DNA from 3 places in the Shewanella sp. P1-14-1 genome. Region 1 is predicted to be linked to each of the others. Evidence: predicted binding sites of a transcription regulator. Region 1 holds the regulator's gene; each other region holds the start of a gene.

Region 1 (11,311 bases):
GCGCCAACAAACCCTAGTTCAACCATTAACCAAGGTTGTGACTCAGACACCTTGACCAATTGATATGCGAGATAACCCACTTGACCGTTATGAACTTGATTATCAAGTAATAAAATTTGTTCGCTGACTGCGATGGTATCGACAGTTAATCGGTAACCTGTCACAGGGTCATTGTTAGCTAAATTAAGTAAACTTTGGTAATCCAATGCGCTGGCGGCTTGTCGTTCAGCTAGCGTGGTTTGCCATGCTTGTTTGTACTCCGCTCTATCGAGTTGCCATAAACCTAACTTGACCAAAATAGAAAACACACTCACAGTAACAAGCAGCAATAACCCAGTAGATAGTCGCCAGACTCGCAAAGGAGAGCCCATGGCAGCGTTAGATACCTTAGTTATTTTCAAGCTTGTATTAGTACTACTGCTTGTATTCATATTATTTAATTTAGCTAGAGCCTTGTTTATTATGGTTAAAGCTGAAAACAAACAGCCAATGAGTCAATATTTGGGGCGACGCGTTATCTTTTCAGCTGTGGTGATGTTGTTATTGTTGCTGGCCCTAGGATTAGGCTGGGTAACACCTAACCCTAGGCCGTATTAGCTCGCCTCTGTAGAGGTGAGCCATACTCTTAAATGACGTAGACAAAAATAAATAAGCATAACCAGACTACGTCGACAAAATGCCAGTACCAACTACCAGACTGGAAGGCAAAATGACTCTCAGGGGTAAAGTGGCCTTTGAGCACCCTAAAGAACAGAATAATCAAGAACACAGTCCCCAATGTGACGTGCATACCGTGAAAACCCGTCAGTAAGAAGAAAGTGTTACCGTAGATCCCTGATGATAGTGTCAATCCCATTTCTTGATAGGCATGAATATATTCTTCAACTTGTAAAAATAAGAAGCCAATACCCAATAAGATGGTTAGTCCTAACCAGACTTTTAATGCCCCACGCTTAGACTTTTCAAGAGACACATGGGCAAAGTGTAAAGTGACTGACGATGCGAGTAATATCAGGGTGTTGTATAGGGGTAACCCTGTCCAAGGCATCGCTTCAGTCGTAGTGCCATCAGGTGTTTTAGTGAGTGGCCACATGGCCTCAAAAGTCGGCCAAAGCACTTCATGGGTCATGGCATTGTTTGAAGCACCACCTAACCACGGAATAGCGACCATTCGTGCGTAAAATAGTGCGCCAAAGAAGGCGCCGAAGAACATAATTTCAGAGAAAATAAACCAGCTCATTCCTTGTCTAAAAGAACGATCCATTTGCGCTGAATATAAGCCAGACATTGATTCATCAATGACGTTTTTAAACCAACCAAACAGCATAAAAATGATGACTGCGATACCAGCCACGAGGATATAGCCGCCCGATGTTTCTTCGGTGGCGAGTTGTTGTACGTACGAACCTGCGCCAAAAGCAATTAGGAATAACCCAATAGCGCCAATGATGGGCCAGGCACTTTGCGCTGGCACGTAATAAGTTTCATGTTTTGTTGTCATCTTGCTGCTCCTTGCTCTATGGCCGCAGTTTGTTTGTCTGTGATGTCATAGAGGGTATAAGAGAGAGTCAAAGTTTTAATGGAATCGGGTAAGTCAGGATCCACATAAAAGATTAATGGCAGTTCAGCATTAGCCTTTGCAGCTAGGGGCTGTTGATTAAAACAGAAGCATTCCGTTTTATTGAAATATGCAGCGCCTTGGCCAGGCGATACCGAGGGTATCGCTTGGCCTACAAGAGGTTTAGCAGAAAGGTTTTTTGCTAAAAATGCAGTGCGAGTTAGCTCTCCTGGATGAACCTGTATTCGGTTCACTTTGGGGCCAAACTCCCATGGCATACTGCCTTGCACTTGGGCGATAAATTCAATAGTAATGGTGCGTTCTTTATCAACGACCACCGCTTCATAACGACTTGCTGTACCTTGAGGCTTTCCGTTAATGCCTAAGGTCTCGCAAAGCACGTCATAAAGCGGTACCAGCGCAAAACCAAAGCCGAACATACCTATTGATCCTAATACCAGACCTATAAGTAAGTTACGGTTTGATTTTGTTGGCTGGCTCATATCACTTCACCTCTGGTGGTGTGGTGAATGAGTGGTAAGGTGCTGGACTGGCAATGGTCCACTCCAGTCCTTCAGCGCCTTCCCAAGGTTTATCAGCCGCTTTCTCGCCACCTTTGACACATTTAATCACTACGGCTAAGAAAATTAGCTGTGATAAGCCAAATGCGAACCCGCCGATTGAGACAATTTGATTAATATCAGCAAATTGAATGGCGTAATCTGGAATTCGGCGAGGCATGCCTGCTAATCCTAAAAAGTGCATCGGGAAAAACAGCACATTGACTGAAATCACGCTACACCAAAAATGCCAGCGCCCTAGGGTTTCGCTATACATATGGCCAGTCCATTTTGGTAACCAATAATAGGCAGCAGCCATAATAGAGAACACCGCTCCAGTCACCAGTACATAGTGGAAATGCGCCACCACGAAATAAGTATCATGGTATTGGAAATCAGCAGGTGTTATCGCCAGCATCAATCCTGAAAAACCACCAATGGTAAAGAGAATAATAAAGGCAATCGCAAATAACATAGGGGTTTCGAACGTGATTGAACCACGCCACATCGTTGCTACCCAGTTAAATACTTTTACCCCTGTCGGCACCGCAATTAACATGGTGCAGTACATGAAAAACAGTTCAGCAAATACTGGCATCCCTGTGGTAAACATGTGATGCGCCCAAACCAAGAAGGATAAAATCGCAATACTGGACGTGGCGTAAACCATCGAAGCGTAACCAAACAACTTTTTACGACTAAAGGTGGGAATAATGGCCGAGATAATCCCGAACGATGGCAAAATCATGATGTAGACTTCAGGGTGACCGAAGAACCAGAAAATATGCTGGAACATGACGGGATCACCGCCACCTGCGGCATCAAAGAAACTGGTACCAAAGTATTTATCGGTTAATACCATGGTAACCGCACCTGCAAGTACGGGCATCACTGCAATCAGCAAGAATGCAGTAATTAGCCATGTCCATACAAATAATGGCAACTTCATCCAAGTCATGCCTGGTGCACGCATATTAACAATGGTCACGACCACGTTAATTGCGCCCATAATCGAACTGATCCCCATGATATGCACCGAGAAAACAAATAGTGCAGTGCTATCAGGGCTATAGGTAGTTGATAGCGGTGCATAGAAAGTCCAGCCAAAGTTAGGGCCGCCGCCTTCCATAAACAGCGAACTCAACAGAATCGCGAAGGCAAATGGTAAGATCCAAAAGCTCCAGTTATTCATTCGAGGCAGTGCCATATCAGGTGCACCAATCATCATTGGGATCAGCCAGTTGGCTAACCCTGTGAAGGCGGGCATGACGGCACCAAATACCATAATAAGACCATGTACTGTGGTCATTTGGTTAAAGAAGTTAGGGTCAACTAACTGTAAGCCTGGCTGAAATAGCTCTGCGCGAATGACCATTGCCATCGCACCACCAGTGAGGAACATAATAAAACTGAACCATAAATACATAGAACCAATGTCTTTATGGTTAGTGGTTAATATCCAGCGCATGATGCCTTTTGGCGCGCCATGATGGTGATCATCATGGCCGTCATGAGAATGTTCATCATGAGCTGGGGTAGTATCTTGTGTAATTGTGCTCATCTGTATCCCTTACTTTCCATGACCAACAACATCGGTGGCTTGAACAGCATCACCAGTATTATTTCCCCAAGCATTTCGCTCATACGTCACAACAGCTGCGAGTTGCTGAGGTGAGAGTATGGAGCTAAATCCTTGCATTGCTGTACCAGGTTGGCCATTGATAACCACTTCAAGGTGTCCTTCAACAGGGCCCATGACTAACGGACTGCCCACTAACGCAGGGAATGCGCCAGGTAAACCTGTACCAGCGGCTTGGTGACATGCAGCACAGCTGCTGAGGTAAACTTGCTCACCCATTGCCATCAGCTCATCCATAGATAAGTCATCCATAACAACGTCAGGCGTTGCTTCTTCAACGACGTCAGCAACCACTTGTTCTACCTCAGGTTGTGTCGCTGGTAACTCAGCAGGCAAAGTAACAGGCGTTGGCTTATCACTTGCATCGCTAGGTGCCCCACCAGAGTTCACATCTGCAGCTTGAACCACATCACCAGAATCATTACCCCAAGCGTTTCGCTCGTAGGTCACAACAGCTGCAATTTCTGTTGCAGTAAGCTGTTTCGCGAAGGCTTGCATGGCAGTACCAGGCTGGCCGTTGACGACAATATCAATGTGGCCAGCAACTGACCCTTTAATGATTGGGCTGCCGATAAGAGACGGGAATACACCAGGTAGTCCTGCACCATTTGGTTGGTGACAAGCGGCGCATCGGCCCATGTAAACTTGTTCACCTTGAGCCATCAACTCATCAAAGGTCAGGGTTTGCGACAGTGACGCTTCGGCCGCGGCTTTTGCATCAGCAGTTAGTTGTTTTTGATCTTTTAGCCATTGCTCAAAGTCTGCTTCAGAAACGGCTTCAACTACCACCGGCATGAATCCGTGGTCTTTACCACACAACTCAGCACATTGACCTCGGTAGGTACCAACCTTATCAATCTTGGTCCAAGCTTCATTAATAAAACCTGGGTTAGCATCTTTTTTCACCGCAAATGCAGGAACCCACCAAGAGTGAATCACATCATCTGAAGTCATTAAAAAGCGTACTTTACGATTGATTGGCAGAACGAGGGGCTTATCGACTTCAAGTAGGTAAGTTTCAGTTTTCGTTTCTGTCCCAGTAATTTGATCGGCAGGGGTGGAAAGTAAACTGTAAAACTCGACGTCTTCATTAAAATAGCTGTAATGCCATTTCCATTGAGAGCCGGTTACTTTAATAGTTAACTCCGCATCACTTGGGTCTTCCATAGCAATGAGGGTTTTTGTGGCAGGAATTGCCATACCAATGAGGATAAGAAACGGCACGACAGTCCATGCTATTTCCACTTTGGTACTATCATGGAAATCAGCAGGTACTGCACCCTTTGATTTTCTATGATAAATCATGGAGTAAATCATGATTCCAAATACCACAACACCAATAGCACAACAGATATAAAGAATGATCATATGGAGGTCGTAAACCTTACCACTGATCTCTGTTACCCCTTGGGTCATGTTAAGCGGCATATCAGCCGCTGCAAGTGGCACTGCAAAAAACAGCACCATTAATCCATACAACAATCGCTTCACAAGACTACTCCTCTGCCAATTGCGATTTGCAATAACAACAAGGAAAAGTCACACAGTAATACTCTGCTCTATGCAAACTTTTCTATTCCCGAAAAAGTTTGATCACTTCAAAGTACACGGTGGCAGTGAGTATTAATACTCGATTATTCTATTGGGTTTTGGTGGCCACACTTGTACCTAATACTGAACTTTTCAATTCTTAAATTGACGCTTTTTATTCAAGGCTTTCTATACCGCATGGTACCAGCACAATCTTTACAGCGTTTTATCACTTATGTTCATTTTTACCACTAAGAGAGGTCAATAAATGTTACTCCCTTGTTAACTACATTACTTGGAGATTAAATATTGATCAAGATCACTTTATCATCTAATTTGCTGAAAAAAGGCGCAAAAAAAAGCCCGTCACCGAAATGAAGGGCTTTTTTAGCAAATAGACTTTAGTGAAATGCAGATAAATTCAATTGAGTTGCAGTCACAGGATTACTGGCGTTTAATTGGTCATCACGTAAGTGAGTATTTACATCTTCAATAATGACACCTTGCGCTAAGGCGCTTTTAGCGACTAATTGAATGCGACGATTATCACGAGCATCTAATGGGGTTGTCCATGTAATCACTGCGCTGGATGTACCACTTGTGAGTGCTTTTTCCATTGCCCACAGTGTTTCGACTTCATCTTTAGTGTGAACCAGTAATACACGGTCCATTCTGACATTGGCGTTCGCTAGAATTTGTTTGTAACCAATGTGAGGTGGATTAATCAGTACAATCCATCGCCCTTGTTGACTTAATACGGCTAACTGGCCGCATAGCTGAGTTAATTCAGTTAACCCTTGGTTAGCTGTTTGTTTGGTTTCGATACCTTGCTTTACTGGCGCAGCTGCTGATGCCATGTCCATCCATAAACCTGGGTGACGTGGTGCATTACCTATTAATGTGTTCATAACCAACCTCCATTACGGATAACGCCAACAGCGAGCCCTTCAATCGTAAGGCTTTGGCATGTTAAATCGACTTTTATCGGCGAGTACTGCTCGTTTTCTGCATGCAGATAAACAACGTTGCCTTTCTTTTCAAAACGCTTCACGGTGACATCATCATCAACACGGGCAACAACGACTTGACCATTTTTAGCTTGCTGCATTTTGTGAACCGCTAATAAGTCACCTTCAATAATGCCAATATCCTTCATACTGTCGCCACGAACACGTAGTAAGAAATTAGCATTGGGTTTAAACATTTCAGGATCAACTTGAAAGTATTGTTCAACATGTTCTAACGCCAAAATTGGTTCACCAGCCGCAACCTGACCAATCAGTGGTAAGCCTTCTTCGACTTCCTCTTCTTCTTGGACCATACGAATACCGCGAGAGGTACCTGGAATAATTTCAATGCAACCTTTTTTAGCGAGTGCTTTTAAATGTTCTTCTGCAGCATTAGCACTTTTAAAGCCTAATCTAGTGGCAATTTCTGCACGAGTTGGTGGCATACCTGTCTCGGCAATATTGCATTTAATTAATTCTAGAATTTCAGCTTGTCGTGGCGTTAAAGGTCTCATGTTGATTCCTGTTTTTTTATACAGTGACTGTCATTATATACAGTATCTTTGGTCGCGCAAGTATTAACCAACATTTTTTGCTGATAAAGCAATAGATATGAATTTTTATCGAAGTTTTTAGTTATTTAAAGATAATAAAATCAGTGGTTTATTGTTTTTGTGGGTCGTCGGTAAATTAGTGTGTTTTATTATTGATGACTCAAGTGAATAAGCCAAAAAGTACTGGATACCGTCTATTTATACAGTACTGTACCTAAATGTTTTGCTACTTACTAAGTGATTGATACTTGATGTTAGAACCAACAAAACTTGCTACTTAAATGTTAACTAGATTTACCGAGGTTAGTGTAACTGAATGATATTCTGGTATCCTATGCGCAATAAATCGTTGTTGATAATGCGAAGACCCATGCTAAAACCAGATTCTATCATTGCTAAATCATTACGTTGGATTCAGAAATTAATGGTACACAGTGTTGTTGTGCCTGAGGATCCGTTCGCTGACCTTAACTTAGATCCTGACAAACCAGTGGTCTATGTGATGAAAACGGAGTCGCTGAGTGATATTGCTGCCTTACATGAAATGACAGCTAAATATAACTTGCCAAGTCCGTATGAACGGTTAGATGTTGATGGTTTCAATACCCCTAGAATTGTGTGTGTGGAAGGGCGTAAACCCTTGTTTGGTAAGCGCCATAGTAGCGATAAATTTGTAGCAAACTTTACTAAGTTGCTCGAATTACACCAAAAGAACAAAGAACTCGACATCCAGCTTGTGCCTGTAAGCCTATATTGGGGTCGTATCCCAGGTAAAGAAGATGACACCATGACCGCTGCTGTTTTTGAGCGTGAAAACCCAACATGGTTACGTAAATGGTTAATGATTCTATTTTTAGGTCGCCATAATTTCATTCAATTTTCTAATGCCATGTCGCTGCGTTATATGGCTGATGAACACGGTACAGATGTCAGTATTGCGCATAAGCTTATCCGTGTGGCTCGTGTGCATTTTCGCCGTCAACGTAAAGTGATGACGGGGCCTCAGCTTCCTAATCGTCAAGCGATGTTCAATTCGCTGTTAAAGTCAGAATCCATCAAGCGTGCCATTCAAGAAGAAGCCGTTAACAAAAAAATTCCCGAAGAAAAGGCACGTGAAAAAGCCATTGAGTACCTTGATGAAATCGCAGCAGACTATTCGGATAACTTGATTCGTATTGCTGAGCGTTTCTTAACTTGGCTTTGGAACAAGTTATACAGTGGTATTAGCATCAAGAGTGCGGAGCAAGTTCGTAAACTGCATCATGATGGTCATGAAATCGTTTATGTGCCGTGTCATCGAAGCCATATGGATTACTTATTACTGTCATATATTCTTTATTATCAAGGCATGGTTCCACCGCATATTGCGGCAGGGATTAATCTTAACTTTTGGCCGGCAGGTCCAATGTTCCGCCGTGGTGGTGCCTTCTTTATCCGTCGTAGTTTTAACGGTAATAAGCTTTATACCGCAGTATTCAGAGAGTATTTAGATCAACTATTTGCTAAAGGCTATTCAGTTGAGTATTTCACTGAGGGTGGTCGTTCACGTACTGGTCGTCTACTTGCTCCTAAAACGGGCATGCTAGCCATGACGGTAAACAGCGTATTGCGGGGTATCGAGCGTCCTGTGACCTTAGTGCCAGTGTATCTTGGCTACGATCATGTCATGGAAGTGTCGACTTATCATAAAGAATTAAGCGGTAAGAAAAAGCAAAAAGAATCTGTATGGCAAGTATTTGGTGCATTGCGTAAGTTGGGTAACTTTGGACAAGGTTACGTTAACTTTGGTGAGCCAATTAACGTACAGCAGTTCTTAAATCAGCAGTCGCCAGATTGGCGTGAAGAAGTGGCTAAAGATCCTGAGCAAAAACCAACGTGGTTAACGCCTGCGGTTAATCAATTAGCCAATAAAGTGATGACCAACATTAACAGTGCAGCAGCTGCGAGCTCTGTTACGTTAACCAGTATGGTGTTATTAGCCGCTGAACAAAATGCATTAGAGCGCACAGAGCTGGAACGTCAGCTAGATTTATATCTTAAATTGATGAAAGAAGTACCTTACACTGATTACACCTCAGTAGCTCAAGGCAGTGCTAGTGAATTAGTTGATCAATGTCTATCACTGAAAAAGTTTACTTCGCACACTGATCAAATTGGTGAAATTATTGCGATTGAAGAGTCTTCAGCAATTGCGATGAGCTACTACCGAAATAACATCATCCATTTAATGGCAGTTCCTTCGTTAATTGCGAGTTGCTTGGTGCAATACGAAGAGTTTAATCGTCAAAAAATTCATGAAATCGTTAATGACTTCTACCCGCTACTCAAAGCTGAGTTGTTTATGGGGATTGAAGACTTACCCGCTTACATTGATAGCGTATTAAACTTATTTGTTGAGCAAAAGCTTATTTCGGGTACAGACGAGTTTGAACTCAATCAAAGTAATATTACCCAGTTAATGTTATTGTCTGAAACTGTCAGTGAGACATTACAACGTTACGCGATTATCTTTAATTTATTGGCTTATAAACCGGATATTGAACGTTCAGATCTAGAAAGCGCGAGCCACTTATTAGCTCAGCGTTTAGGTGCTTTACACGGAATTACTGCGCCAGAGTTTTATGATAAAAAACTCTACAATAATTTGAGTGTAAAATTAAAAGAATTAGGGCACTTGTCGGGTAATGACAATCAGTTTGCTGTCATCCGAATTCGCGACCATGCCAATGGTATGTTGCGTTTATCTGTTCGTAAAACCATAGTAGATAGCGTCACTATGGAACATGGGTAACCACTAACTTTATGAGTTCAACACAATCACAACCGCACAATAAATCATTATTAGGCGGTGCTATGATTATTGCCGGTACCACAGTCGGTGCCGGTATGTTTTCCCTTCCTGTTGTCAGTGCTGGTATGTGGTTTGGCTATTCCATTGCCATGCTAATCGGTATTTGGTTTTGTATGTTGGTGTCAGGCTTAATGCTACTTGAAACCAACTTGCATTTTAAACCTGGCGACAGTTTCGACACGTTAACCAAAGTGACATTAGGCCAATTCTGGCGGATAGTTAATGGGCTTTCCATTACCTTCGTATTATATATTCTGACTTACGCTTATATCAGTGGTGGTGGCTCTATTGTGAACCACACCTTGTCAGGTATGGGCATTCATTTACCACAAAGTATTGCAGGCTTAGTTTTTGCCCTTGTGCTTGCTGCGATTGTGATGATTAGCACTAAAGTGGTCGACCGTATTACGACAGTAATGCTTGGCGGGATGATCATTACTTTCTTTTTAGCCGTCGGTAATTTGCTGATTGATGTGGAAACCGTGAACTTGTTAGTCCCTGACGGACAGGCGAGTTTTGCTCCATATATTTTAGCTGCCATTCCTTTTGGTCTGACAAGCTTTGGTTATCACGGCAATGTGCCAAGCTTAGTTAAGTATTATGGCAAGCAGCCTAATGTGATTATCAAGGCGATTTGTATCGGTACCTTTATCGCGTTAGTGATTTACACGTGCTGGTTAATTGCCACCATGGGCAATATTCCTCGTAGTCATTTTAGCGATATTATCGCTCAAGGTGGGAATATGGGCGTATTGGTTGCGGCATTGTCAGATGTGATGTCCAGTGCTTGGCTAAATACCATGTTAACTTTGTTTGCTAATTTGGCCGTTGCGTCATCTTTCTTAGGGGTGACCTTAGGCTTGTTTGATTATTTAGCAGACTTATTTGATTTTGATGAATCGGCTAATGGCCGAATCAAGACCGCTGCAGTGACCTTTATACCGCCAACCATCTTAGGCTTATTATTCCCAGATGGTTTTTTAATCGCTATTGGTTTTGCCGCTCTTGCCGCGACAATTTGGGCTGCTATTGTGCCAGCGATGATGGCGTATAAGTCACGTAAAATGTTCCCTGATGAGAATAGCTTTAGAGTTCCTGGTGGTACGCCGCTAGTGGTTGTAGTGATTCTTTTTGGTGTGCTAACAGCAGCTTGTCACTTATTGGCAATGGCTGATTTATTACCTGTTTATCGATAAGCTATACGCAATATTGATAATCTAAAAAAGCCCTCTATTGAGGGCTTTTTTGATGCAATTTTTCAACGTACTGAGTCGGTGATTGATGATGTAATCGCCTAAAACTTTTACTGAAGCTGCGAACACTGGCATAGCCAAGTAGCTGCGAAATCTCTTTAACCTCTTTGCCTTCAAGCATATATTTCACTGCTAAATTTCCTAAGATATAGCGCATTAACTCTGTAAAACTAAAGCCATTACGCTGCAATCGTCGCTGTAATTGTTGTTTCGAAAAACCACATAATTCCGAAAGGGAATCTAATGTGGGTAAACCATAAAAACGTATGTAATTCACCAGCTCATAAAGCACTTTAGGCGTGTCATGGGGTTGAGGCATATTTAAATATGAGTCGAGTTGATTGAGGCTAATACTACTT
Region 2 (11,311 bases), on a different contig from region 1:
TATTTTCTGTAGTTGGGTTGGCAGCATTATCCCATTGGCGCCAGCTTTCTTTATCTTGAAAGTCTAGAGACCATGCGCCCCATGAAAGAATATCAAATACTAATTGCACTACATTGCCTCTGGTACGACTCAGGTATCCCTTGCTGAGATGGCCACATCGATAGGGTTTGGACGCTATGAATATGGCAGCTTGTTGTTAATTTAATAACGTCAGCAATTGTACCGTAATATTTAGCATCACAAAAACAAAAAATAGCGACATAAGGTCGCTATTTTGTGGGTGCTTGAACTGCAAACCTAATCGAGTAACTTGCTCTTATTCGATTAGGGTTTGGCTGCGATAGGTTGGCTAGTACTAAAAATACCTACAAAAGCTAGTTGTTTAGCTGTTGTTTAAGCTTTCTTACAGCACCTTTGATTTTCTTGGTATTTTCAGGCCCCATGCGCACCATTAATTTTTGAATGTTAGGTAGCGACTCAAGTTTAGGGTCAACAAATAAATAGTTAACACTGATTGATGACAGCTCAATTGGATCTTCGATAATGGGGGCTGCCAAAATCACATCAAATGCTTCTACCATACGTTCATTGAAGCTCATGTCACTATAACCAAGTTCTTCAAATGCTTCGTCAAATAAAGGCGATAACTCTTCAAAAGTACTGATTAACTGTTCATCATTCATGCCCGCTATCATGTCTGCATAGAGATCATAACGGTGGTAGCTGTCTGGGTTTAAGTAGATTTTGTCGGTAATTTCACTGACGCTAAAGCTGTCTTTAGGACCTTTTAAAGGGCTGGCTTTATGAATGACTTCACCTTGTGCCATGTTGTCGACAAATACCACAAACTGGCGAGCAATGTCTTTTTTAAGGATGATGGATTCGATTTTCATTCCATCAGCCATTTCAATGGTTTTTTGCTCTACAAAATCATCACTTTCGGTCAGTGCTGGTAGTGGTTCAACGACCACTTCAGGTTCTGTTGGAATGATTTCGGTCGGCTCTACCACTTCTGGTTCAACAATCACTTCTTCAATTGGCTCTTGCTCGATGGGCTGTTCAGGCACCGGCTCTGGCAATTGTACTGGTGTTGGGGCTATCACCTCAGGTTCAGACGGCTCTGACGTGAAATAGAAATAACCTGCACCAGCCAAAATAACGGCAATGGTTACGCCGATAACACCTGCATTGCTGCCACCTGCACGGCTCGATTGTGGTGTTGCTCTGTCTTCTTGATTGACTTGCATTTCTATTCCTTAGCTTTAAACATCAAAAGTGGAACTGAACACGAGATAAATATTGTTTAGCCTCAAGCTCATCACTCATTCTGCAATATTATTAACGCTTGTCTAGTGATAATAGACCTAAGTTAACAATAATTTATGCTTGTACGTATTGCTGGCGATCACCTAACCAACGGTGAATGATGCCATCAACATTTTCAGGTACTTGTCGCATGACATGTGCGGCAAGTTTTTGGGTGTTTTCAATTAAATACTGGTCTCTGACCAAATCTGCTATTTTCATTTCTGCCAGCCCAGTTTGACGAGTGCCGAGCACTTCACCTGGGCCGCGGATCTCTAAATCTTTTTGGGCAATAACAAAACCGTCATTACTCGACCTTAATACACCAAGTCGTTTTGTTGCTGTTTGCGACAATGGCGCTTTGTAAAGCAGTAGGCAATGACTCACGACTGAGCCGCGACCGACACGACCACGTAATTGGTGTAATTGCGCTAAGCCCAGCCTTTCGGGGTTTTCAATAATCATCAAACTGGCATTGGGTACATCAACACCAACTTCAATCACAGTGGTTGCCACTAGTAAATGTAGCTCACCCGCTTTAAATTGAGCCATTATTTGCTGTTTTTCTGCGCTTTTCATTCGTCCATGCACCAGACCAATGTTGAGCTCTGGTAATAAACGACTGAGCTCTTCTGCTGTATCTTCAGCAGCTTGGCATTCCAGCACTTCAGATTCTTCAATTAAGGTGCAGACCCAATAAATTTGTCGATTGTCGTTTAAGGCTGCTTGCTTGACCCGCTCAATGACTTCATCACGGCGATTATCACTCACAGCAACTGTACTGACAGGCGTTCTGCCAGGTGGTAGCTCATCAATGATAGAGGTTTCTAAGTCGGCATAAGCTGTCATTGCTAATGTGCGAGGTATCGGAGTGGCTGTCATGATCAATTGATGAGGATGAAAACCTTGGCTAATGCCTTTTTCACGTAGGCCCAACCGTTGATGCACTCCAAAGCGATGCTGCTCATCGATAATTATCAGTGCTAATTTGTCAAAATTGACTTGCTCTTGGAAGATGGCGTGGGTGCCAATGACCATATTGGCGCTACCATCAGCGATATCCGCTAGTGATTGAGCCCTTGCCTTGCCTTTTAGTTTACCTGCAAGCCAGCCGACTTTTAGTCCGAGCGGCTCAAACCACGCTGCAAAATTAATAGCATGTTGTTCAGCCAACAATTCGGTGGGTGCCATCATCGCCACTTGGTAGCCATTTTCAATGGCTTGTAGCGCTGCCAGTGCAGCAACTAAGGTTTTTCCTGAACCGACATCACCTTGCACTAAACGCATCATTGGTGTTGGTTTCTCAATATCTCGGCTTATGTCTGCGACCACTCGCTGTTGAGCCCCTGTGGGTTTGAAGGGCAGGGCTTTTAAAAACGGGTTTAGTAGTTGGCCTGTTGCCGAAAGTGTGACAGCTTTATCAAGGTTGTTACGTTGACGCAGCTTTAGCATACTTAAATTGTGCGCCAATAACTCTTCTTGCACTAACCGCTGCTGAGCTGGATGCATCCCCATCTCCAAGTCAGCTTGTTCGATGTCATTGGGAGGCCTATGTATTAACTGTAAAGCATGGCTAATACTCATATTATTGGGTTGCAACTCGGCGGGGAGCAACTCGGTTAACCCGCCGTGAGTTAGGTGAGTCAGTGCTTGTTCGGTTAGTTTAATCCAACTGGCTTGTTTAAGACCTTCTGTTGAAGGGTAAATGGGGGTCAGTGAATCACTTAATGCTGGATTCTCGCCTTCTTTGATTATCTTGTATTCGGGATGAATAATCTCAAAGTGTCTTTTACCGCGCTTAATTTCACCATAAGCGCGAATAATCGCGCCGTTTTGCATGCCATTACGTTGGGCAACTGAAAAGTTAAAGAAACGTAGGGTTAGCATTCCTGTGTCGTCTGCAATAGTGCAGGTCAGCATGCGTTTGCGGCCAGGGACAATTTGGGTAGAAATGATTTCTGCTTCGACAGTGCCATACATGGCAGGATATAAACTCGCAATGGGATAGATTTGGGTGCGATCTTCGTAGCGCATAGGCAGATGAAACAGCACATCTTGTACTGTTTTAATACCCAGCTTATCGAGTTTTTCAGCGACTTTTTTGGCTACGCCTTTTAAGTCGGTAATAGGAACCTGATCCAATGGTTGCAAATCCACAATGCCTTCATATTGTCGAGTGTTGGCGCTATCATGCTAGCAAGGGTTAACAGAGTTATCCAATAAGTTATACAGTTCACTATCGAGTGAGAATGCTTGCTAGAGACAATAGTACTGTAAATATATACAGATATTTATGCCTATCTTAGCAGAGTTTGAATACAAGGCAATAATATTCCCCTTTTTGGCAGCTAAGCAACGCTATAACCAGCCTTTTTGTTTAGCGATACGGGCAGCATCAATACGATTACTGGCATTAAGCTTACTGATCGCTTCAGACAAGTAATTCCTGACTGTCCCTTCGGCAATGAACAGCTTTGCGGCAATATCACTGGTAGATAATCCTTCGCTGGCAAATCGTAACGCTTTTCGTTCCTTATCATTTAGCGGATCAATATCCCCGATGGCACTGATTGCAAGCTCAGGATCGATCACCTTTTTGCCAGCCATGACCTGCTTGATTGCCGATAATAAACTTTCTGTGGGGGCATCTTTTAATAAAAAGCCATCGACGCCACAGCCAAGCGCTCGCTTGATATAACCGGCTCGACCAAAGGTGGTTAAGATAATGACTTTGGTTTGCAGTGCTGCACCTTGCTGTTCTTTAAGCCATTGCGCTAATTCAAGGCCTGTATGCCCTGGCATTTCGATGTCACTGAGCAGTAAATCAAACGAGTGTTGTTTGAGTAACGCAATAGCCTGAGTGCCGTCTTCGGCTTCTGTGACTTCAACTGGGCCAATGGTTTCATCATTGCTAAGAGTGAGCAGTGCTGAAAGCGCTCCTCTCACCATAGCTTGATCCTCTGCCAGTAAAATTTTCATGAATCAGCTGTCCTTATCGGTAGAAAGAGGCAATGAAATCGTGAACTGATAACCATCGGTAATTTGATAGTTAAATGCGCCTTTGAGCAATTGAGCCCGTTCTGCGATGCCTTTTAGTCCATTCCCTTCCACTATCGCCTGTGTTGATGAATTATCAGATAAACGTACGTTTAGGGTGTTGTTTTGATGGCTAAACTGCCACCAACATTCAGTTGCGGTGCCGTGCTTGAGCATGTTATTGACTAGTTCAGTAAACATTAACCCTAGTTGTGATTCATATAACTTGGGCATCTCGGGCAGTTGACCGTTGACGTTCACTTCTATGCTTTGCTCTCGAAGGGATGCGGTTAATTGCTGTAAGGTGTCAGCCAAGCCTTTATGTTTATAATCCGATACTGTTTGTCTGATTTGACTAAGGCTGTCTCTGGCTATTTCTGCTAATTGACTCAAATGTTCTTTTGCTAAAGGCAGGTTTCCTGCTTCAACGAGTTTTTCCGCTAACTGCGCTTTAAGGGCGATAGACGATAAGTTGTGACCCATAATATCGTGAAGATCTCGAGCAATTCTTTCTCGTTCAAGGGCAGTCGCTAAACTGGCAATTTCATCATTTGATTGACGTTGCTGACGTCTAATTCGCTCATTGTTATGTTCTACTACACCAAATAATCCCACCACAAACACGATTAACATGCCGTATAGCGGGAAATAAAATGCGGGATACCCTACAAAATAGTTTAGTGTCCATAACCCAATACTGATGGCGATAAAGCTGATAATGCTGGTGCGTAATGAGTAAAAAAAACCAATAAAAAAGCCCGCAAAACTAAAAAATGAAATTCCGCCGCTGGTAAATAAACTGGCGATAACCGCAGTCGAAATCATTAAGGATATAGGGTATATGGCTTTTGCTTGGCTACTTTTATAAGCCCAAAAATAACCGTATAAGAACGGAATTAATAGCAATAGACTAATGCTTACACGCATAACATCATCACGCATAAACCAAATAGGTATGAAATAAAAAGTGAGGTTTAACAAATAGACCCAAGCCGTTTTTTGCTTGTAGGCTTTTTCTGGGTGGTTGTTTTCGTTAGTGGTCATATCCGTGTGAACCATTCCTTGAGCAGACTGATTGCCAGTATCTTGAGTATTCATAACCTTTCCTTAACAAGTTAGCATACTGCAACCCATCGGCAATGGGTAGCAGTAGCTTACAGGCCCCGTGGCATTATTGACTAGCATTCACTGTAGAGGTTGGGTTTAGCAGGAAGTTAGCCCAACCATAGTCTGGATTAATGGTTAACGCTTGTTGCCAGTCCTGCTCTGCAGCGTCTTGTTGACCGAGCTCTTGTTTGGCAAGACCTCGCCAAGTGTAAGCTTCAGCATGTCCCCAACAGATCTCATCACAAGGGTTTTGATAGCGTGCAATGGCTATTGAGGCCAACTCACTGGCTTTGTCGTAACCTCCACCATATTGCGCAGGCGTGTAAAATGCACTCATAGCTTTAACTAATGCAATTCGAGGGTTATCGGGACTTAATTGTTCAGCCTGCTGTAATAAAGCGCCTGCTTTAGATGATAATTGTTGGGCTTTAGCGCCGTCATAAGCGATTTGCATGCCATAGATTTGCGCGAGTAATGTCATCGATTCAGCATGATCTTCACGACTGATAACTGCTTCAAGTGTGGCTTGTGCATCAGTAAGCGCACGTTTTGCGACACCACGTTGTCCTAAAATATTGGCAGTAATTGCAATACGGTATTGGGCATATGCATGTTCATAATCAACACTTTGCTGGCTGATTTGATTGAGCGCTTCAAGGTTCATGGTATTGGCTGCTGCATCAATACTACTGATATCTGCGACACTGGTTTGACTGACTAAAGATAAGGTAGCGGCAATAAATAATGTTTTCATGATTAACTCCGTTTATTCAAGTGTGTGTTGAGTGCAGAGTTAGTATTCAATATTGGCGTGAATGTGTGCAGGCACAAACGTCATCAGTTTATGATGACAAATGTCATTAATAAAAAAGCCAGCATACTGAATTAGCATGCTGGCTTATGGTTTAGTCCTGATGTTATCGTCTTAGGCTTTTTGTTTTACCCTATCGCATAGACTGAACCGTTTACACTTACGCTTGGATCACTAAGTAACTGATATAGCCTAAATAGCTGGCGACTAAAACAGCAGCTTCTCGGCGACCAATCCGCAGGCCTGTGTAAGCAAAGGGCAGTAGTACTGCTGCTAATGCGATCATCACCACCCAGTCTATTTGGCTTATCTCATTACTGATAATAGGGTGGATGAGGGCCGTTACTCCTAAAATTCCTAAAATGTTAAATAGGTTTGAACCAACAACATTACCAATCGCTATATCACTTTCGCCTTTCAGTGCTGCCACAATAGAGGTGACAAGCTCTGGCATACTGGTACCTATCGCGACGATGGTGAGGCCAATAACCACCTCACTAATACCTATCGACTTTGCCATAGCAACTGCGCCATCGACAAACAAAATACCGCCTCCGACCAGCATAGAAATACCGACAATAATCATTAGTACTGAAAGGAGGTTGCTTTGATTTGTTGCACTTTCAGAGTCGTCATTTTGTTGTTTGTCTGCTGTGAAATAGCTAAATAATAAGTAACTGATAAGCAACGTAGTGAGAATGACGCCATCAAAAAAGCTTAAACCACCATCCAGTAATAACCCCCAAAACAATAATGAGGCCGCAATCATAATAGGGATATCTCGGCGCACCATTTGTGATTCGATTTTTATTGGATGGATAAGCGCGGTTATTCCTAAGATTAAACCGATATTGGCAATGTTTGAGCCGATAACGTTGCCCAACGCAATTCCGCTATTACCTGCAATAGCTGATTTAACACTCACTGCAAGCTCAGGGGCGCTGGTACCAAAGGCCACGATTGTTAAACCGATAATAAGCGGCGTAAGTCCCAACTTGAGCGCGATTTGACTTGCTCCTCGCACGAGTGCTTCTGCACCTAGGGTTAAAATCAAAAAACCGCCGATAATCGACAACATAATTAGCATGATTCACTCTCAAAAATGGCTGAAACCGAAATGGACGGCAAGCATAGTGATTTTTTAGTTTTGCGCAATTTAAATTATCGAGCCGGAGGTTAAATTTTGTTCATATAGCTTAGGTATAGCATAGGGTTATTTCGCAAATACCAGGAACAAAAAAGCACACCAATAAGGTGTGCTTTAATCAGTCTAACCAAACAGCGGGTTAAATTTCATCTTCCCAGCAAATTTTCGCACCACGAATACCATCAACTTTGGCACTAAACTGCTTTTCTAGCACGTGGCGTTTAATTTTAAGCGTTGGAGTCATTGCATCATTTTCAATGGTCCAAGGCTCTGTTACCACAACCATAGCGTCAACATGCTCGTGTGATTCTAAGTTAGGGTTAATGCTGTCTAAGGTCGCCTTGAGTGATGAGCGTACTTCTTCACGAGGTTGCAACGCAGCACCTTCTGATAATTGAACCAATGCCACAGGGTGCGGTAAACCCGAACCAATGACACACAATAATTCAATATGTGAATCTTGAGCTAACTTACGCTCAATTGGGACTGGCGCAACATACTTACCTTTTGAGGTTTTGAAGTTGTCTTTAACGCGACCCGTAATTGAGATAAAGCCTTCATCATCAATTTCACATAAATCGCCAGTATGGAAAAAACCATCTTCATCAAAACAAGCTTTGGTGACTTCTTCTTGTTTGTAATAGCCTTGCATTAAGCCAGGGCTTTTAACCATCAGCTCACCTTCGTCACTACGGCGCACTTGGCAACCTTCGACTGGGCGCCCAACTGTACCAATTTTAGTGGCATCGAATGGGAAGTTAATTATCGAGTAAGCACAGTTTTCAGTCATGCCCCAAGCTTCAGAAATGTTCATGCCGATTTTGTGGTACCACTCAAGCTGGCTTGGTGGAATAGGTGCTGAACCTGACCCCAGCAAACGACAATGTTCCAGCCCTAGGCCTTTTTGGATCTTACGTTTAACTAAGCTGCTAATGATGGGGACTTTAAGCAGGAAGTCCAATTTAGCTTCACCGGCTTTTTCAATAATATTGAGCTGGAATAGTGTCCATAAACGTGGCACCGAGAAAAATACCGTAGGACGACAGCGCTGCACATCTGCAACAAACGAGTCTAGGCTTTCAACAAAGGCGACCGAAGAACCTGAGTAGAATGATGATCCTTGAATTGCGACACGCTCAGTAATGTGGGCTAATGGCAGGTAAGATAATAATCTGTCAGTGGTATTGGTTTTTAAATCACGTACGACGGCTTCACAAGTCCAACCGTAGCTACCAAATGTTTGAATTGCGCCTTTAGGTTTACCGGTAGAGCCTGAGGTATAAATCAGCGTCATGACTTGCTCTGCGGTTGGCGTCGGCGCATCAACTAATGGCGTGCCAAGTTCAAGAATTTTGTCCCAGTGATACTGAGAAGGCATGGTGTCATATGGCATTGCAAGACGTAAGATTTCACCACCTACACCGGCTTCTTGATCAGCCCAGAAATCTAATTTACCTGTAAAAATGGCTTTAGCTTCACTGTGCTCAAGGACATAACGAATAGTCTCAGCATTTGCTGTTGGGTAAATCGGCACACTGATATAACCGCCATGCATTAATGCTAAATCAGTGATAAACCATTCAGCACAGTTTTTAGAAAGTACTGCGACTTTATCGCCTGGTACTAAGCCTAAATGACGCAGTGCACCGGCAACTTGCTGAACTTTTTGTTGTACTTCACGCCAAGTAAAGTCAACGTACTGACCATTGATAGGTTGGCGTAAATAGACTTCATTACCCTGGGTTTCTACCCAGTGCGACAACATTTCTACTGGCGTTTTCATTAGATTTTCCATTGACGATTCCATGTTCTTTTTTGTTTTAATGTAGGTCGTGTTTATTTCAATGTCTTTAACGTAATAATCTATTGTAATCGCATTGAATATTTAATCAGTTCAGACCAGTTATGTAGGCCTAAAACGTTATATATATGCATAAAGTACGACTAGTACTCACATATGTAACATCTTCAGGTATTACACTAACTGGCTCCCATTGAACGAGTAAATAATGAACACGATGATTATCAGTATGGCGATTTAACGCATTCTTCGCAAACGTTAAGCTGTTAATTTTTAATAAATACAACTAATAAACTAGCATATTCAGCTGAGATGTGAACCGTTATCGAGTAATAGCTCTAATAAAAAGGGCGCCTATTGGCGCCCTGTAGAGGAAAAGTCGGTTTGTGACCTAGATCTCCATTATTCCATCCATTTCGACTAAAGAGCCTTTTGGAAGCTGTTTTACACCAATTGCAGCACGTGCAGGGTAAGGTTGGCTGAAGTATTTAGCCATGATGTCATTTACAGTTGCAAAGTGAGAAAGGTCAGTTAAGAAGATATTGAGCTTCACAATATCTGACATGTTGCCGCCAGCGGCTTCACATACTGCAGTTAAGTTTTCAAATACTTGCACAACTTGCGCAGAAAAGTCATCGCTGACCATTTCCATTGTGCTTGGAACTAACGGAATTTGGCCTGATAGGTAAACAGTGCTACCCACTTTTACAGCTTGAGAATATGTGCCAATTGCTTGTGGAGCTTTATCGGTTGCGATAATGATTTTTTCTGCCATGACGCCCTCTGCGAAAGTAAAAACTTCAAAATTGAAAATAAAATGCAAGCAAACCTAAGCTGCCTCATAGAGTTAGAGTCATTCAGCTTAGGAAAGTTAGATTAGCAATCTTACTAGCGATTACGTGAGGTGCGCAAGACTTCTGGCAATACGCGAATACGGCGCATGACATTGGCGAGGTGAACACGATCATCAACTGAGATACGCAGGTTAATGAGGTAAACACGGCCATCGCGCTCTTCAGTGCTCAAGTTATGAATGTTTGAGCCTGCCGCAGCGATAATATTGGTGATCTTAGCTAGAGCGCCTTGATGGTTAACAATTTCAACCCGCAAGTTAGCTTGGTAAGTTTCGCCTTCAACGTTATCCCAATGTACTGGAATATATTTATCAGGCTCACCTTGATAACCACGAATATTGGCGCAGTTTTCCATGTGAACCACTAAGCCTTTACCAGGACTCACGTGGGCAACGACGGCATCACCTGGAATCGGGCGACAACAGTTTGCGAAGGTAACAAGCATACCTTCAGCACCACGAATCGGCATTAAATGCTCTTCGTGATCGTCGTCATCTTCGTTCTTAGTTGTGAGGTTCTTACCCAGTAATCGCTGAGCAATCACAATGCTCATGGCATTACCTAAGCCGATATCCGCCAAGAGTGACTCTAAATCGTCATGTTTGGTTTCAGAGATGACCTTATCCAGTTGCTCAGCATCAATGCTATCAAGCTTGGTTTCACCCAAGGCATGATTTAATAGGCGTTTACCTAATGCTACAGCATCGTCACTGGTCAAGCTCTTCAGTACTTGACGGATTTTACCGCGCGCTTTACCTGTTACCACAAAGTTCAACCAAGCGGCATTTGGACGTGCGCCCTTAGCGGTAATAATCTCAACAGTTTGACCGGAGATTAATGGCTGACTGAGTGGGTATGCTTGACGGTTAACACGTGCGCCAACACAGGTATTACCCACATCAGTATGCACTTCGTAAGCAAAATCGACGGCAGTCGAGTTAACCGGAAGTTCTAAAATACGACCTTCAGGCGTGAAGACGTAAATTTCTTCTGGGAAGAGTTCGGTTTTAACGTTTTCCACAAACTCAAATGAACTACTGGCGCTTTGTTGCAGCTCCAGCAGACTTTGCATCCATTTATGGGCACGAATTTGAGTGGTACTTTGTTGCGAACTACTGGTGCCGCTCTTATACATCCAATGAGCAGCAACCCCTTTATCTGCCATTAAGTCCATTTCTTCAGTACGAATTTGTACTTCAACAGGAACCGCATGAGGGCCAAATAATGAGGTATGCAATGATTGGTAACCA
Region 3 (11,311 bases), on a different contig from region 1:
GGTCAAACTTACAATCAAGGATGGGTTAGCCCTTGAAGGTCATGGCATATAAACCACCAGCTAAAGCATTAGAACTTAACCAAGTGTTTTGCCAATAAATATATTGATTGCCTGTATAAGACATAGTAAATACTCCAAATAAAGTTGTTTAAAACCTAGTCTTGCTGGGCTCGGTTCCTTGGAACTTACTTTTCTCAATCCGTTGAGACAACTTATCACTCGATTCCTTGGAGACTTTATCCATCCTGGATTAACTAGAATTGAAAAGCACCGTTGCTCTTCAACGAGAACAATAATACCAAAATGTAATTTAATTACAAGTATTATTTTAATTATTTAAAAAAAACCTTAAAAAGGGAAATTTATTACAGTTTTTAGTCATTTTATAAATATTAAGCTTTGTCACCTAAGTGACAAAGCCACTACATATTGTGCTTGAACAAAAATAATACAACTAGATACTTATTTTATCGCATTCTGTAATAAAGTTACCAAAGGTTCACCTGTCGGTTTGCCATATAAAGGGTGTCCTTCTGTTGCACTACCTGCGATATCAATATGAGCGAACGGCATAGGTTGTGACGAATTCAACCCATGATTATCAAGGCCTGATGCATTTATTAAGAAGGCAGCAGGGTATTGATGTCCTCGAGCAGTAATGGCTGATGGGCCATTATTGGATGATAATAATTCGCCTTCTCCAGAAATATTATTCACTTTATTAAAGTCATCACTTCGCAACCTTGAAACCTCAAATGATTCACCCCATAAGGCTGATATTTGTTCTAAGTCTTGGCTAATACCCACTTTTTTTGCTACAGCATTTTCTACAACAGCGGTATAACCGCCGTAACAACGTACTACGTGCCCAGTTAATGTTGCCACAGAAAATAATTGAGGGTTGACTGCAGTCGTCGCTTTTATACGTAAATGTGACAATAAATCAGCCAACACTAGGCGCCCTTCTGCATCGGTATTACCAATGCGAACCCTGACACCTGCATGACTTTTAATAATTTCATCAGGGACAAATGCATTACTGCCAATGCTGTTTCTGACTAACCCTAATTCGGCCACGACTCGCAGCCCTTTTGGTTTTAGAATAGATAATGTTTTCATTAAACCTGCGACTACCGCAGCGCCACCTTTATCTCGGCTCATGCCAGCCATACCACCTGCAACTTTAATGTCAGCACCACCGGTATCGTAGATCACCCCTTTACCAGCAAAGAATAAGGTTTTTTCGATAGTACCTTCACCCACATACTCAACTTTGACAACGCGTGGTTGATGCCTTTGCACCGAGAAAGAAGCCCGTCCAACCGCACAAAGTAATGGGTAATCACGTTCAAGCTCTTCTTGCTCTTCTATTACAGATACAGATAAACCAGATCCTGTGAATGCATCAACACAATAATCAGCAAAAGCTGGGGCGGCCATTCTTTCAGGCTCTGTACCACACAGATCTCGAGTTAAAATTTTACCGGCTTCAACAGCATTGATTAGATCACTAAATGAATGACCTTCAGACTGACTGGTTAACAAGCCAATTTCAGTGACTGATGCTTGTATAGATTGCCCTTCAGCTTGAGTCGCCTCTCTTAACTCTAGTGATTGCCATAACTCTTGACCACAAGCTAAAGCTGACACTTGTTGAGCATATTGGTAGCGGCTTTGGTTTTGTTGATTAACAACTAATAACGGTTTAACTGCGCCTGCACTTTTTGCAATAGCAAGCCCTTCTCTAGCCGCTTTAGCAAACACGCTAACATCACTGTATTCATTAGACGCTGCGCTTACAGGGGAAATAATTAACCTTCCACCCGCTAACCCCGGAGCAAATAATAAGGTGGCACTTTGGCCAATACGGTTATCAATTTGTTTGCCGTGACTGGCTAACAATTTAATTTCATCTTGTTTGATGTCATTTAAGTCAGTGGTGATAACAATGACGGCATCCCAGCCTTGTCCTTCAAATATCGCATCTTCATTTTTTACATCGACAACATTTGCTTGCAACATGAGCCTTCCTTTTGATTTTTATTATGTAAGGTATGAGAAATTTAGTGCGCTTTATATCCATTGATAATAGCGGCTATAAGTGAGCAAAGTACATATTTTTACTCTGTAAAATGGTTAATATTTATTTACAGATTTTAGTCAGGTTTCGAACAATCAAATCATCCAGATCACTGTCTGTACAAATCATTATGGTAAACTGTGGTTCATCTATTCCCACCTCATAACTATAAGGGAGTCTCCGTGACAGCGATTAATCAATTATACCCTCAGCCACTATGGCAATGGTTCGAACAAATTTGTTCTATCCCGCATCCATCAAAGTTTGAACATGCTTTAAGTGCGCACATTCAACAGTGGGCAAAATCAAAAAATCTTAGCGTTATTGAAGATAAGGTCGGTAACCTTATCATCAAAAAAACAGCCTACCCAGGCATGGAAAATAGAAAAGTCGTGGTACTTCAAGCCCATATTGATATGGTGCCGCAAAAGAATGCAGACAAAGTTCATGATTTTGAAAAAGACCCTATTGAAGCCTATGTCGATGGTGAATGGGTAAAAGCTAACGGCACCACATTGGGCTCTGATAATGGTATCGGTATGGCATCAGCTCTTGCAGTGTTAGGTGCTGATGACATTAAACACGGCCCATTAGAAGTCTTGTTAACTATTGATGAAGAAGCTGGCATGACCGGCGCTTTTGGACTCGAAGCAGGCATGCTTGATGCTGATATTTTAATTAATACCGATTCTGAACAGGAAGGCGAAATTTATATGGGTTGCGCTGGCGGTGTCGATGCGCAAATAAGCGTGCCGATGTCGTGGCAAGCCCCTGAGCAAACCAATGCTAGCTTCAAATTAACCTTGTCGGGACTTAAAGGTGGTCACTCTGGTGTGAACATTCATTTAGGTCGTGGTAATGCGAATAAATTATTAGCACGATTCCTATTCATTTATGCGGACGATTTAGCACTTGAATTAGTCAACTTTACTGGTGGTTCATTACGTAATGCGATTCCTCGTGAAGCGAATATCAGCTTTATGTTACCTAGTGAAAACCAAGTAAAACTTGAACAAGCGATTACTGAGTTCCAAGCCTTAGTACGTGCAGAGCTATCGATTGCCGATCCTGACATGTTACTGACACTTGAATCAATCGAGACACCAGAAAAGGTCATCGGCGAAGAAGCGCAGAATACCTTAATTGACTTACTTCATGCTTGCCCGAATGGCGTTATGCGTATGAGTGATGAAGTTGAAGGCGTAACAGAAACATCACTGAATGTCGGTGTTATCAACACTGAAAATGAGTCTGTAGAAGTCCTATGCCTTATCCGCTCGTTAATAAACTCCGGTCGTGAAGAAATCGAAACTCAGTTAACAGCATTAGCTAACTTATCAGGTGCAAGTATCGAACTTTCAGGCGCATACCCTGGCTGGAAACCTGATAATAACTCACCTGTAATGGCGATAGTTCGTGACACTTATAACGACATTTATAAAAAAGACCCTACGATCATGGTGATCCACGCAGGTCTTGAATGTGGTCTGTTTAAAGAACCCTACCCGACTATGGATATGGTATCTATTGGTCCTACAATTCGCTTCCCGCATAGTCCTGATGAAATGGTTAATATCACAACCGTTGGACAATACTGGGAGTTACTGCTTGCGGTACTTGAACGTATTCCAGCAAAAGACTAATTAGTAAAAACGTCAAAAAGGCTGCCATTCTCATTGAGAAAGGCAGCCTTTTTCATTTAAGCGAAGCGAGTAGTCAGTAAAATACGCATCCGCTTAAAAGTTTAAATCAAGTTGTTCAGTGTTCGACTGTTTATCCTTGGTATCAATTTCAATATCAGCTAATCCGACCGACACGCCGACTAGACGAATCCCCCTGCCATTTGCTCGCGCTAGAGCTTGGCTTAATAAATCATGAAACAGGTTCAATGATATTTCATCACTACGGTGTTCAATCGTGGTCTGTTTAAAATCATTAAACTTAAGCTTAACCACTTGCTTATGAATTTGCCTATCCTTTGCACTGCGGTGAACTCGAGCAATGAGTTCTTGAATTAACTGCGGCATGACATTATTGCACTGCTCAAGCGTAAAGATATCTTGTGCTAGTGTGGTTTCAACTCCGACCGATTTCCTGACTCGATTGGGGCTGATTGTCCGATTATCGATACCTTGCGCACGTTCAATCAGAACTCGACCAAATTTACCAAATGCTGCAATCAGTTTATCACTTGGGTAATGTTGCACGTCTTCACAAGTTGTTAGACCAAGGGCGGCTAGCTTTGCCGAGGTCACTTTACCCACGCCAGGAATTTTATTCAGCGTTAATGGCTTTACGAAGGCGTTAATATCTTCAGGAGGGATAACATACTGCCCATTGGGCTTATTTAAATCTGAAGCAATTTTGGCAAGAAACTTAATGGGCGCAACACCTGCTGATGCTGTTAACCCGGTTTCATCGAGTATTTCTTGACGAATCGCCTTAGCAATTAAAGTGGCACTACCCTTGTGAGCATGGCAGTCCGTGACATCTAGGTAGGCTTCGTCTAAAGATAAAGGCTCAACTAAATCGGTATAGCGATGAAAGATAGCTCTAATTTGTACGGAAATTGATTTATAGACATCCATTCGACCTGGCACTAAAGTGAGATCTGGGCATAATTTTAACGCCTGATAACTCGACATAGCAGAGCGTACACCAAACTGGCGAGCTTCATAATTACACGTGCTGATCACGCCTCTGCGATCGCTTCTGCCCCCCACAGCTAAGGGTTTGCCACGCAATTCTGGAAAATCTCTCATCTCCACCGCTGCAAAATAACAATCCATGTCGATATGAATAATTTTACGGACCATTTTCAAGCAAGCTCTTTCTAGCTCATTAACTGATTAATTAATTTATCATAGCAGATGGATAAAATCACTGTATAAATAAACAGTGTCGTATAATAACACTAGTAACGCTGATATTTGAATCAAATCTGCTTATCAATGAACCGAAATTAGCTATTTCAACAAGCGTTTGCGACTTAACATGGTGATTTAGTTACGGAGATGTCTGTTACACATTATTTATCTAAGCCCTTTTATAGTGACTTTTTCACCAAGTAACTTAGTATAAAAACAAAAAAGCCCAACATTGTTGGGCTTGTTAATACCAGTGACTTTTTACATTTTCGTCTGTAAATAGTTCTGTAATCCAACACGATCAATCAGTCGAATTTGTTTTTCTAACCAGTACATATGATCTGATTCAGTATCATCTAATAATACTTCTAAGATTTCACGAGTTTGGAAATCTTCTTTTTCTTCACAAAGTGCAATGACTTCACGTAAATGATCAGCAACGGCATACTCGTAGTTCAAATCATTTTTCAGCATCTCTTCAACATCTTTACCTATGTTGAGTGCTTCACGACTCGCAACGTCTGGAGTACCTTCTAAGAATAAAATACGTTGTACTAACTTGGCAGCATGCGCTTTTTCATCGTCTGATTCATGAAGAATACGAGTGTATAACTCATCAAATCCCCAATCTTCATACATATGAGCATGAACAAAATATTGATCCATCGCCGACAATTCACCGGTTAATAGTGCGTTTAGCGCTGCAATAACTTCTGGATGACCTTTCATGTTAAATTCCTATTAATCTTTAATTTGTGATTGAAGGTAATTTTGAATACCTGTTTGATTGATTAGTTCTTTTTGAGACTCAATCCAATCAAGATGTTCTTCTTCATCTTCGAGTAAATCTTCAAGTAGATCACGACTCACATAGTCACGCTCTGCTTCACACAACTTGATGGTTTCTTTCAGTACGACAAGCTGCTCGGTTAACGCTTGCTCGTCACAATCAAGCATCTCTTCACAATGCTCACCAATACGTAACTTATCGAGTTGCTGTAAATTGGGTAATCCTTCCAGAAATAACACACGCTCAATTAGCTTGTCGGCATGCTTCATATCTTGAATCGATTTCTTGTATTCTTTTTCATTCAGGTTTTCTAAACCCCAATGTTTGAACATGCGTGCATGTAGGAAATACTGGTTAATGGCAGTTAACTCACACGTCAGCACTTTATTCAGCTGACTAATTACTTTAGGGTGGCCTTTCATAATTCTGTCCTTTAATTCAAGATTGATCTGGATCAATTTCCAACAGGATAGTACATACGTTCATTAATTACAAATACCCTTTAAAATCATACACTTGATTAGTGATAATCATTATCATTACAACTTAGGTTATTAACTAGTTTCACTTTAGTTTAAATACCGTTAACTTCAATGGAATCACGGTTATAGGTTAAAAATACAAAAACGCTACATGCGCTTGATCACAGATTAATCGTAAAATGTTACCTAAAAAGATTTTTGTAAATTTTGTATCGAATGAGATGACAAACTATTTCAGACATAAAAAAGCCCAATGAGATAAACCTCATTGGGCTATTTAATTAACCTAGATCCGCTAAATCGCTTTGAGTATCGCGATGAGATAAAGGTTAAATAATACGGTTCTGATTTAGCTTAGCTTCACGCTCAGATTCCGCCATTCGACGTTTTCTTTTATCGCACGGATCATCGCAATCACAAGCTTTTTCGATGCCAAGAACACCAAGACCACCGCAACTGCCTTCTACAGCTTTACGCTTAATAATGTAGCCAACAGACATTAATAGGAAAAATAATAACAACACGACAAAGGCCGCTATAAAGGTACTCATCATAATTTCTCACTTATACTTCTTTATCATTGTATTGCCAATAAAGCTTAATCGCCACTTACTGAATATAAGGCCCGTAAGCTTCACTATAAAAGACTTCGTAATGGTCGTCATCTTTCTCAATCAACATAACTGGTAAGTTCTGCTCATGAGCAAGTGCCAATGACGCTTCGGTACCCAGTACCATCATTGCCGTAGCATACGCATCAGCAGTCATACTACTAGGATGTAATACTGTGACTGAAGCTAACTTGTGTTTAATTGGGTAACCCGTTCTAGGGTCGATGAGGTGCGAGAATCGCTCACCCTCTTCTTCATAATAAATACGGTAATCACCTGATGTAGCTAAAGCCATATTGCCAGGTTCTACGACCTGCTGGATGACGCCACCCTCAGTCGTTGGCTTTTCAACTGCAATACGCCAAGGCGAACCATCATCCTTCACACCTTTAACACTGATCTCACCACCAATTTCAACTAAGTAACCCGCTACCTGATACTTATTAAGTAAGTTAGCTATTTTATCTACGCCATAACCCTTAGCAAGTGAAGACAAATCCACATACAAGTCGGGGTTAGTTTTAGTAATCTTTAGCCCATTAATGGTAAAGCCATGAATATCAGCCTTTGCTTTAACGATATCAATGGTTTCTTGGCTTGGTATTTCCGTAGGGCGCTTGTCTGGCCCAAACCCCCAAAGATTAACCAGTGGGCCTAATGTGATATCTAACGCACCACCTGTCACATTGTATAATCGTACCCCTTCTTTAAATACCTTGATGGTATCTTCCGAAACAGTGATGCTTTGGTTTACTGACAGCTTATTGAAACGAGACAATTCTGACTTAGGTCGATAAGTCGACATTTGGTCATTCACTAACTCAAGCGCAATGTCGATTTCCGCTTGCAATAGTTGGGTGGTCGGTAAGCGATCATTTCTCACCACTTTGATGTGGTAAGTCGTTCCCATAGTATTGCCCGATAACGACACAATATCGTCTTCACTTCCACAAGCAGTTAGAAGTAATACAACCAAAGATACAAGCAGTGCTTTAAAAGAAATATTAATCATCTCAAACTTCAAATTAGGGTTATCTAACATAAAAAAATGCAGCTTACTTAACGAAGATGACCTCCGTGTCAGCAAGCTGCAATTTATGACGTTCAATGTCTTTTAGGATTATATCTAATCATTTGCGATTAGCACATTAGCCACCAAAGTCATCGAGTAAGATGTTTTCATCTTCAACACCTAAGTCTTTAAGCATACCGATAACAGCAGCATTCATCATTGGAGGTCCACACATGTAGAACTCACAATCTTCCGGCGCATCATGGTCACGTAGGTAGTTTTCATACAATACGTTGTGAATGAAACCCGTGTATCCGTCCCAGTTATCTTCTTCTTGCGGATCAGATAACGCAACATGCCATTCGAAGTTTTCATTTGCTGCAGCTAAGCCATCAAAGTCTTCTACGTAGAACATTTCACGCTTAGAACGTGCGCCGTACCAGAAGCTCATCTTACGCTTAGAGTTAAGACGCTTAAGTTGATCGAAGATGTGTGAGCGCATTGGTGCCATACCAGCACCACCACCAACAAACACCATTTCAGCATCAGTTTCTTTTGCGAAGAACTCACCAAATGGACCAGAAATAGTGACTTTATCACCTTCTTTCAGGCTCCAAATGTACGAAGACATTTTACCACAAGGTAGAGTTAGGTTACGTGGAGGCGGCGTAGCAATACGCACGTTCAACATAATAATTCCAAACTCTTCTGGGTAGTTAGCCATTGAGTATGCACGAATAGTTTCTTCATCAACTTTAGATTCAAGGTTGAAGAAGCCAAAGTGCTCCCAGTCGCCACGATACTCTGCAGGTACATCAAAATCTGCATATTTAACATGGTGAGCTGGCGCTTCAATTTGGATGTAACCACCAGCGCGGAAAGGCACTGATTCGCCATCAGGAATTTGTAGCTTAAGCTCTTTAATGAAGGTTGCTTTGTTATCGTTAGAGATAACTTCACATTCCCACTTCTTGATGCCGAAGATTTCTTCATCAAGTTCGATATCCATGTCAGTTTTAACGTTAACCTGACAGGCTAAACGACAACCCTGACGAGCTTCACCTTTACTGATGTGATCAAGCTCGGTCGGTAAAATATCACCACCACCTGATTTCACATTCACACGACACTGACCACAAGAGCCACCGCCACCACAGGCACTTGATACGAAAATACCGTTATCAGCTAATGCGCCAAGTAACTTGCTTCCCGCACCTGTTTTAATTGCTTTGTCGCTATCATCATTGATTGAGATAGTGATATCACCGCTTGCAACCAGCTTAGATTTAGCGAATAGGATCACTAATACTAAGATCAAAACGATTGCAGTAAACATACTCACACCTAGATATACATCTATTGGAGTAGCGTTAAGAATATCCATTAACTTATCCTTTAAGGTTCAAAGTAATACGTCGTAAGGTCTCTCTTAAAGAGAGACACCTGAGAACGACATGAAACCTAGCGCCATTAAACCAGAAGTGATGAAGGTAATCCCTAAACCACGTAGGCCATTTGGCACATCAGAATACTTCATTTTCTCACGAAGACCGGCTAACAATACGATTGCTAATGCCCAACCAATACCTGAGCCGATACCGAATACCAAGCTCTCACCTAGGTTGTAGTCACGCTCAACCATGAATGATACTGCACCAAAAATCGCACAGTTGACGGTAATCAATGGTAAGAAAATACCTAACGCGTTATACAAAGGAGGAAAGTACTTATCTAACGCCATTTCCAAAATTTGTACGAGTGCAGCGATAACACCGATGAAAGTAATGAACTTCAAGAAGCTCAAATCTGCATCAGGTACACCTGCCCAAGCGAGTGCGCCGGGTGCTAATAAACCTTGATAGATGATTTGGTTAACTGGTACAGCAATGGCAAGAACCACAATTACTGCTACACCAAGTCCCATCGCAGTTGTGACTTTCTTAGACACAGCCAAGAAGGTACACATACCCAAGAAGAAGGCTAATGCCATGTTCTCAATGAATATTGAACGAATTAACAGACTAATATAATGTTCCATTGCGCTTACCCTTTCGCTTCTACTTGCTCTGGCTTGTAAGTACGGATAATCCAGATCAACATACCGATCAAGAAGAACGCACTAGGAGGAAGAAGTAACAAACCATTTGGTTGGTACCAGCCACCGTCAGAGACCTTGCTTAGGATTTCAACACCAAATAAAGAACCGTTACCAAATAGCTCACGGAAGAAGCCAACTGATAATAGGATTGCACCATAGCCTAAGCCGTTACCGATACCGTCCATAAAGCTCATTAAAGGTGGCGTTTTCATCGCATAAGCTTCTGCACGACCCATTACAATACAGTTAGTGATAATCAAACCAACGAATACTGATAACTGCTTAGCTACGTCATAGGCGTAAGCTTGCAATACTTGGTCAACCACGATTACTAACGAAGCAATAATCGTCATTTGCACAATAATACGAACACTGCTTGGAATGTGATTACGTAAAATCGAAATAAATAAATTCGAAAATGCGGTCACTGCAGTTAACGCTAATGTCATTACAATAGCGGTTTCCATTTTCGCGGTAACAGCTAGCGCACTACATACACCCAGAATTTGCAGAGCAATTGGGTTGTTATTAATGATAGGTCCAGTCAGAACCTGTTTAAGTTCTTTAGCATCAGCCATTAGCTAAGTCCTCCATTGCGTGCTTTTTCGATAAAGCGTGCAAAACCTTCTTCACCTAACCAGAAAGTTAATGAATGCTGAACACCATTACTTGTCAGTGTCGCACCAGATAATGCATCTACACCGTGAACTGAAGAAGCGATAGTTGGAACTTTAGTCACTTGAATAGCTAAGTTGCCATTATCATCATAAAGTTTCTTCCCTTCCCACTTCGCAATCCATTGTGGATTTTGAACTTCACCACCTAGACCTGGGGTTTCACCAGAACCAGTGAAGTCGTAATACACTAAACTACGAATCGTGTTCATATCAGCTTCAACTGCTAAGAAAGCAAACATGGTTGACCATAAACCGTAACCTTTAACAGGAATAATAACGGTTTGTAGAGCATTGTTATCATCTTTTACAAGATATATAACACCTTGATTCGCTACACGTTTAACAGAAGCAATATCGTTTTCAGGTTTGAAAGAAGTCGCTGGAGTTCGCGCTGCTTTTTCAACATCAAACGTATCAGCATCACCATCTACAAAGTCACCCGTTTTTAAATCAACTAGGCGAGCTTCAACGTACTTATTGTACTTTTCGATGATAACGTCTTTCTCTACTTTGCCAGCTTTAGTATCCACTAAGCCCGCAGCTTCAAGAATATACTTTTGCTTATCTAATAATTTATTTTGTTGTTGAGTCGGCTTTAATAATACTGCTGCAGTCGAAACAAACATTGAGCAGACAAAGCACAAACCAATAACAACAAATAATGTTTTGCCGATTGATTCTTTATTACTGGCCA

Evidence for each region. The regulator LexA, encoded in region 1, represses DNA repair genes until DNA is damaged. The targets are predictions, from matches to a motif close to TACTGTATNNNNATACAGTA.
Region 2: the regulator LexA is predicted to act here: its motif matches at 3,575-3,594, upstream of recG (ATP-dependent DNA helicase RecG).
Region 3: the regulator LexA is predicted to act here: its motif matches at 4,962-4,981, upstream of dinB (DNA polymerase IV).

Annotation. Positions count from the first base shown of each region.
Region 1 is NZ_LKTL01000019.1:96,616-107,926, reverse strand. Features, by position in the region: gene AN944_RS14760 (SURF1 family protein) at 1-371, opposite strand, end outside; gene AN944_RS14755 (DUF2909 family protein) at 370-597, shown strand; gene AN944_RS14750 (cytochrome c oxidase subunit 3) at 626-1,501, opposite strand; gene AN944_RS14745 (cytochrome c oxidase assembly protein) at 1,498-2,061, opposite strand; gene ctaD (cytochrome c oxidase subunit I) at 2,063-3,679, opposite strand; gene coxB (cytochrome c oxidase subunit II) at 3,689-5,248, opposite strand; gene AN944_RS14730 (cell division inhibitor SulA) at 5,689-6,195, opposite strand; gene lexA (transcriptional repressor LexA) at 6,192-6,809, opposite strand; gene plsB (glycerol-3-phosphate 1-O-acyltransferase PlsB) at 7,219-9,639, shown strand; gene mtr (tryptophan permease) at 9,651-10,895, shown strand; gene AN944_RS14710 (helix-turn-helix domain-containing protein) at 10,930-11,311, opposite strand, start outside.
Region 2 is NZ_LKTL01000018.1:64,345-75,655, reverse strand. Features, by position in the region: gene AN944_RS14020 (beta-ketoacyl synthase chain length factor) at 1-109, opposite strand, end outside; gene AN944_RS14015 (DUF3014 domain-containing protein) at 375-1,247, opposite strand; gene recG (ATP-dependent DNA helicase RecG) at 1,381-3,456, opposite strand; gene AN944_RS14005 (response regulator transcription factor) at 3,664-4,284, opposite strand; gene AN944_RS14000 (sensor histidine kinase) at 4,288-5,439, opposite strand; gene AN944_RS13995 (tetratricopeptide repeat protein) at 5,513-6,202, opposite strand; gene AN944_RS13990 (calcium/sodium antiporter) at 6,420-7,346, opposite strand; gene AN944_RS13985 (AMP-binding protein) at 7,546-9,201, opposite strand; gene AN944_RS13980 (RidA family protein) at 9,599-9,982, opposite strand; gene spoT (bifunctional GTP diphosphokinase/guanosine-3',5'-bis pyrophosphate 3'-pyrophosphohydrolase) at 10,096-11,311, opposite strand, start outside.
Region 3 is NZ_LKTL01000006.1:74,347-85,657, reverse strand. Features, by position in the region: gene AN944_RS05970 (leucyl aminopeptidase family protein) at 463-2,022, opposite strand; gene AN944_RS05965 (aminoacyl-histidine dipeptidase) at 2,263-3,723, shown strand; gene dinB (DNA polymerase IV) at 3,817-4,896, opposite strand; gene bfr (bacterioferritin) at 5,209-5,676, opposite strand; gene bfr (bacterioferritin) at 5,689-6,159, opposite strand; gene nqrM ((Na+)-NQR maturation NqrM) at 6,549-6,770, opposite strand; gene AN944_RS05940 (FAD:protein FMN transferase) at 6,829-7,842, opposite strand; gene nqrF (NADH:ubiquinone reductase (Na(+)-transporting) subunit F) at 7,979-9,226, opposite strand; gene nqrE (NADH:ubiquinone reductase (Na(+)-transporting) subunit E) at 9,272-9,880, opposite strand; gene AN944_RS05925 (NADH:ubiquinone reductase (Na(+)-transporting) subunit D) at 9,886-10,518, opposite strand; gene AN944_RS05920 (Na(+)-translocating NADH-quinone reductase subunit C) at 10,518-11,311, opposite strand, start outside; gene AN944_RS05915 (NADH:ubiquinone reductase (Na(+)-transporting) subunit B) at 11,302-11,311, opposite strand, start outside.